2 regions of the Streptomyces sp. NPDC096323 genome follow, and region 1 is predicted to be linked to the other one. Evidence: riboswitches for the same ligand, from Rfam matches in the RefSeq annotation. Region 1 holds a riboswitch; the other holds the start of a gene.
The links. Region 1 has a riboswitch for glycine ahead of gcvT (glycine cleavage system aminomethyltransferase GcvT). Riboswitches for the same ligand answer to the same signal wherever they lie in the genome.
Positions count from the first base shown of each region.

Region 2: linked by a shared signal. The riboswitch ahead of gcvP (aminomethyl-transferring glycine dehydrogenase) and the one ahead of gcvT (glycine cleavage system aminomethyltransferase GcvT) in region 1 are both predicted to bind glycine.

Region 1 is NZ_JBEOSI010000003.1:489,888-493,286, reverse strand. It holds gene ABTX18_RS10035 (enhanced serine sensitivity protein SseB) at 1-396, opposite strand, end outside; gene ABTX18_RS10030 (AAA family ATPase) at 500-1,186, opposite strand; glycine riboswitch at 1,357-1,450, shown strand; gene gcvT (glycine cleavage system aminomethyltransferase GcvT) at 1,592-2,707, shown strand; gene gcvH (glycine cleavage system protein GcvH) at 2,810-3,187, shown strand; gene glyA (serine hydroxymethyltransferase) at 3,207-3,399, shown strand, end outside.
Region 2 is NZ_JBEOSI010000013.1:179,313-182,711, forward strand. It holds gene gcvP (aminomethyl-transferring glycine dehydrogenase) at 1-1,264, opposite strand, end outside; glycine riboswitch at 1,457-1,553, opposite strand; gene ABTX18_RS31705 (PRC-barrel domain-containing protein) at 1,667-2,035, shown strand; gene ABTX18_RS31710 (DNA polymerase IV) at 1,960-3,399, opposite strand, start outside.

The sequences.
Region 1 (3,399 bases):
GCAGAGCTCGGCGACGGCGGGCGGCGGCAGCGGCATGCCGACCGCGCCGCCCGGGTTCACCGCGATCCCGAGCTGCGGCGGCAGGCCGCGGGCGAACTCGCGGGCGGGCGCCACGGTGAACGACATATGGGCGCCGACGCAGGTGAGGAACTGCTGTTCGGAGCTGAACACGGGGACGTACGGCGCGCCCTCGACGTCCAGCGTCGGCAGATCCAGGTCGGTGGCGTCCTGCGAGCCGCCGTTGGGCAGCGGCACCCAGAGGTGGCTGCGGCCGAGCACCTCCACCAGACGGCCGCCCGCCTCGGGGCTGCCGAGCGAGGCGCTCAGCACTTCTTCGAGCTCGTTGGCCGGCCATCCGCCCTGCGGATGGGTCCGGGCCGGTGCCGGAATGTCCACTGTCTCCCTCTCTCACCCCGTGTCGTGCAGCAAGAGGTTAACGCCGCGCCCCCGGATGCCCGCCGCCCGCACACCTGCTGTCCAGCCATCGGACAGGCCTCTTTCACGCCTCGCTCTGTGCGTCTGCGAAGGTGATCCGCTTCAGCAGGCCCGCCGCCTCCCGGTCCAGCAGCACCGCCGAGGCGCACCCGGGCGGCAGGAGGCCCGATTCGGTGTCCCGCAGGAGCCGGCCCACGGCCCTGCGGTGCCGGGCGAAGGCGTAGCCGGAGACTCCGCGCCCGCGCTCGCGCTGCCCCTCCCTCGCCGTCCGCGGGGTCACGTCGAGCAGCACGAGGTGCAGCGTCCGGCCGCGGCGCCGGGCGTCGCGGGCCAGCCAGCCGCGCACCCAGGACTGGGTGCCGCAGTCGTGGACGACGACGGAGGCGCCCGAGCGCAGCACCCGCCACAGTCCCCAGTAGTGGGCGACGCGGACGAGCGGGCGGTAGAGGGCGTACGGGAGTAAGCGGGGCAGCAGGGCCGCCCAGCGGTCCCTGGTGTCCTGGGAGTCGACGGCGTGGGCCGAGACGGCCCGCTGGATGAGTGTCGATTTGCCGCTGCCGGGCAGCCCGGAGACCACCACCACGTCGCCCGCCGCGAAGTGCAGGCTGCGCGGGCTGCGCCCGTCCCGCCTGCGCAGGTCCCGTACGACGGGCGCGTGCGGCCCCACCGCCTCCCTGGCCGGCACCCCCGACTGTGCGGGGAGTGCGCCGTGCGCGACCCCCGCGGTCGTCACGTACCGCTGCAACGTCATCGCCCTCCCCCTGTCGGCTGACCGGCACCTGCCCAAGAAGTGTAAAGAAAAGGTAATGCGGCACAACCGTCCGACCCGCCGGATCCCGCAGGAGACCGGGATCGGTACCGACCACCCACTCTCCCGCAATGCGTGCGATGATGACCCCCGTCAACTGCATAAAGGCCGCTCGAATCCGCGCGGGAGAGTCCCGGTCACCGTGCCGGGCGCCGAAGGAGCAAGATCCTCCCTTGAATCTCTCAGGCCCCGTACCGCGTGGATGAGGCAGATCTGAAAAGCGAGCCGCGCTGCGGCTCCACCCAAGGTGCAAGCCGAACCCCTCCGGGGCCTCTCGGCGAACCTCTCAGGTTCCGATGACAGATGGGGAGGGATCGTCCTCGTCGTCATGCCCTGGGAGCCTTATCCATGAGCACCGCCCCCCGCCTCACCGCCCTCGATGCCCTGCACCGCTCGCTGGGCGCGACCATGACCGACTTCGCGGGCTGGGACATGCCGCTGCGGTACGCCAGTGAGCGCGACGAGCACAACGCCGTACGCACGAAGGCCGGCCTGTTCGACCTGTCCCACATGGGCGAGATCACCGTCACCGGCCCCGAGGCCGTGGCGCTGCTGAACTTCGCGCTCGTCGGCAACATCGGCACCGTCTCCGTGGGCCGCGCCCGCTACACGATGATCTGTGCCGAGGACGGCGGCATCCTCGACGACCTGATCGTCTACCGCCTGGGCGAGACCGAGTACATGGTGGTCGCCAACGCGGGCAACGCGCAGATCGTGCTGGACGCGCTGACCGCCCGGGCCGAGGGCTTCGACGCCGAGGTCCGCGACGACCGTGACGCGTACGCGCTGATCGCCGTCCAGGGCCCCGAGTCCCCCGCCATCCTGGCCGCGGTCACCGACGCCGACCTGGACGGCCTGAAGTACTACGCCGGGCTGCCCGGCACGGTCGCCGGGGTTCCCGCGCTGATCGCCCGTACCGGCTACACCGGCGAGGACGGCTTCGAGCTGTTCGTCGCGCCCGAGCACGCCGAGCAGCTCTGGAAGGCGCTCACCGAGGCGGGCGCCTCCCGCGGCCTGATCCCGTGCGGGCTCTCCTGCCGCGACACGCTGCGCCTGGAGGCGGGTATGCCGCTGTACGGGCACGAGCTGACCACCGCGCTGACGCCGTTCGACGCCGGTCTGGGCCGGGTCGTGAAGTTCGAGAAGGAGGGCGACTTCGTGGGCCGCAAGGCCCTTCAGGCCGCCGCCGAGCGCGCCGAGACCGCTCCGCCCCGCAAGCTCGTCGGCCTGGTGGCCGAGGGGCGCCGGGTGCCGCGCGCCGGCTTCTCGGTCGTCGCCGGCGGCCAGGTCATCGGCGAGGTCACCTCGGGAGCGCCCTCGCCCACGCTCGGCAAGCCGATCGCCATGGCGTACGTCGACGCCGCCCACGCCACGCCCGGCACCGAGGGCGTCGCCGTGGACATCCGGGGCACCCACGAGCCGTACGAGGTCGTGGCGCTGCCGTTCTACAAGCGCCGCAAGTAGAACCTCGGGGCGCGACGGGCGCCTCGTACGTGACGCAGTCGCGTCTCACACCGTAAGACCACCGTTCATCAGCACTCCCCCGCGTACAGGAGAATTCAGGTCATGAGCAACCCCCAGCAGCTGCGGTACAGCAAGGAGCACGAGTGGCTGTCGGCCGTCGAGGACGGCGTGGCCACGATCGGCATCACGGAGCACGCGGCCAACGCGCTCGGTGACGTCGTCTACGTCCAGCTCCCCGAGGTCGGTGGCACGGTGACCGCGGGCGAGACCTGCGGCGAGCTGGAGTCGACCAAGTCGGTCAGCGACCTGTACTCGCCGGTGACGGGCGAGGTCACGGCCGCGAACCAGGACGTCGCGGACGACCCGTCGCTGGTGAACTCCGCTCCGTTCGAGGGCGGCTGGCTGTTCAAGGTACGCGTCGCGGAGGAGCCGAAGGACCTGCTCTCCGCCGACGAGTACACCGAGTTCTCCGGCAACTGAGACCCCAAGGGACCACCTGATGTCGCTTCTCAACTCCTCCCTCCACGAGCTGGACCCGGACGTCGCCGCCGCTGTCGACGCCGAGCTCCACCGTCAGCAGTCCACCCTCGAGATGATCGCCTCGGAGAACTTCGCTCCCGTCGCGGTCATGGAGGCGCAGGGCTCCGTCCTGACCAACAAGTACGCCGAGGGCTACCCCGGCCGTCGCTACT
Region 2 (3,399 bases), on a different contig from region 1:
CGAGCCGCAGGTTGACCCCACGCTCACGGGCGTCCGCCACGACCGCGGCGGCCTTGCCCGGCACCCGGACGGTGAGCGTGTCGAAGTAGGAGCCGGTCACCACGTCGACACCGGCGGCCCGCAGGCCCTCCGCCAGGATGGCCGCGTAGCGGTGGGTGCGCCGGGCGATCGTCCGCAGCCCGTCGGGGCCGTGGTAGACGGCGTACATGCCGGCCATCACCGCGAGCAGCACCTGAGCGGTACAGATGTTGCTGGTGGCCTTCTCGCGGCGGATGTGCTGCTCGCGGGTCTGCAGGGCCAGCCGGTACGCCTTGTTGCCGTCCGCGTCCACGGAGACGCCGACGAGGCGGCCCGGGAGGCTGCGCGCGAACTTCTCGCGCACGGCCATGAAACCGGCGTGCGGTCCGCCGAAGCCCATCGGGACGCCGAAGCGCTGCGTGGTGCCGACGGCGATGTCCGCGCCCAGGTCGCCGGGGGACGTGAGCAGGGTGAGCGCGAGCAGATCGGCGGCCACGGTGACGATCGCGCCGAGCTCGTGGGCCTGCTCGATGACGGGCCTGATGTCCCGTACGGCTCCCGAGGCGCCGGGGTACTGCAGCAGCACACCGAAGACGCCGCGCTCGGCGATCTCGGCCGGAACGCCGTCGGTGAGGTCCGCGACGACGATCTCGACGCCGGTCGGCTCGGCACGGGTCTCGATGACCGCGACGGTCTGCGGCAGGGTGTCCGCGTCGACCAGGAAGACGCCCTGCTTCACCTTGCCGACGCGCCGGGCCAGCGCCATGGCCTCGGCGGCGGCGGTGCCCTCGTCGAGCAGCGAGGCGCCGGAGGTGGGCAGCCCGGTGAGCTCGGCGACCATCGTCTGGAAGTTCAGGAGGGCTTCGAGGCGGCCCTGGGAGATCTCCGGCTGGTACGGCGTGTAGGCCGTGTACCAGGCGGGGTTCTCCATCACATTGCGCAGGATCACCGGCGGGGTGAACGTGCCGTAGTAGCCGAGCCCCATCATCGGGGCCAGGACCTGGTTGCGGTCGGCGAGCAGGCGCAGCTCCGCGAGGACCTCGGCCTCGGTCCGGGCGGCCGGCAGGTTCAGGGCCTCGGCGCTCCTGATGACGTCGGGTACCGCGGCGGCGGTGAGCTCGTCGAGCGAGCCGTAACCGACCTGGGCGAGCATCTTCGCCTGTGCCTCGGCATCGGGACCGATGTGGCGCTGCTCGAACGGGATGCCCTGTTCCAGCTGGGAGAGCGAAGTGCGACGGGGGGTCATGATGGAGGCCTCCTGGTCTGTCACGACCTGCGAGGGGCACCACGGCGCGGGGTGCCCGAACGGCCTCCCCCTCTGTCATCTCAACCTGAGAGCTTCACCGGTGCCCGCGGGGCGCACCGGCTTTCACCGTCGGTGAGGGTGGGATCCGGCCCGGCCGTGGCCGTGCGGACCCGCCCTGCTTTCCAGAGTGACCTCGTCCGTGCGGTACGGGGGCCTGAGAGATTCCGGGGAGGATTTGCTCCTTCGGCGCCTCCGGAACATCTCCGGAGGACTCTCCCGCACGGGATCAGCAGCCATGGCAAGCCTACCAGCGGGGTACACGGTGAAAATCTCGAGTGGCCGACGTCACGGTTGTGCACTTCTGTAGTGCCTGTGGAGTGGCCACGACCCGTGGGAGGGACCGTGCAGAGCGACATCGATCCGCGCAGCCTGATCGGCCGCAAGGCGTTCGACCGCAAGGGCACCAAGATCGGAACTGTGGACGAGGTGTATCTCGACGACGCGACCGGGATCCCCGAATGGGCGGCCGTGCGCACCGGACTGTTCAGCCGGGACGCCTTCGTCCCGCTGGAGCCCAGCGAATTCGTCGAGGACACGCTGCGCATCCCCTTCGACCGCGCCCTGATCAAGGACGCACCCGACTTCGGGGTCGGCCGTCATCTCTCGCCGGAGCAGGAGCTGCAGCTCTACCGGCACTACGGTCTGGACTCGGCGCCCGCCGAGAGCGCCCCGGACCGCGACTTCGGCAGGCTGGCCGGCCAGGACGAGTAGTCCACCGGGTTCCGTACGAGCGGCAGCGGGTCGGCCGGCCGCAGTTCCGGGTCGTCGATACGGAACGTGCGGACCCGGCCGGGCGCCGATTCCGGTTCCTCGAATCTCACCGTCACCCGCCCGACCCCGCTTCCCTGCACCCAGCCGTGTCCGTAGGTCTCGTGGCGTACGTCGTGCCCGGCCGGCCAGCGGCGCGCGGCGAGCTGCTCCGGGTTCTCCTGGGCGGGCTCCTCGCTCCGCGTCCCGCCCTCGTCCCCGGCGGCGTCCGCGTCCGGCCCGGCCGCGTCCGGGGCCTCGGCGGCCGTCCGCTCACCGGCTGCCTGGGCGAACAGGTCCTCCTGGGTGAAGTCGGCCAGCCCGGTGACGCCGACACCGAGCAGACGGACACCCCCGGTCGTGTCCACGGCCTCCAGAAGCCGCGCAGCGGCCTCCCTGACGACCGTGGGGTCGTCGGTGGGGCCGCGGAGCGTCTCGGAGCGGGTGAGGGTCGAGAAGTCGTAGCGGCGCACCTTCAGCACCACCGTGCGCCCTGACCGTCCGGCGGCTCGCAGCCGCTGGACGCAGCGGTCGGCCAGTCGCTCCACCTCGGTCCGCACGCGGACCCGGTCGTGGAGATCCGTGTCGAAGGTGTCCTCGACGGAGACCGATTTGGCGTCGCGCTCGGCGACCACGGGCCGGTCGTCGTATCCGGACGCCATGCGGTGCAGCGAGCTGCCGTGCGCCTTGCCCAGCAGCCGTACGAGCTCCGCCTCGCCCGCCTCGGCGAGGTCATTGACCGTGGTCATGCCGGCCCGGCGCAGATGGTCCGCGGTGGCGGGGCCGACGCCCGGAAGGATGCGTACGGACATGGGCGCGAGCAGCGCCCGTTCCGTGCCCGGCTCTATCAGCAGGATGCCGTCGGGCTTCGCCTCCTCGGAGGCGATCTTCGCCAGCATCTTGGAGCCCGCGAGCCCGACGGAGCCGCTGAGCCCCGTGACCGCCTCGATCGCCCCGCGCAGCTGCTCACCGATCTCCATCGCCGAGGCCGTGTCGTCCGCCGTCCCGCCCGCCTCCAGGTCGACGAAGGCCTCGTCGAGGCTGAGCGGTTCGACGAGGGGAGACAGACGGCCCAGCAGCTCCATGACCTGTTCGCTCACGGTCCGGTAGAGCGTGAAGCGGGGCACCAGATAGGCCGCGTTCGGCGCCAGCCTTCTGGCCAGCGCCATCGGCATCGCCGAGTGCACTCCGAATCGCCGTGCCTCGTACGAGGCGGTGGCGACGACCCCTCGGGGGCCGAGTCCGCCCACCACCACCGGCTTTCCGCGCAGGCTCGGCTTCGCCGCCTGCTCCGCAGAGGCGTAGAAGGCATCCATGTCCAGATGCAG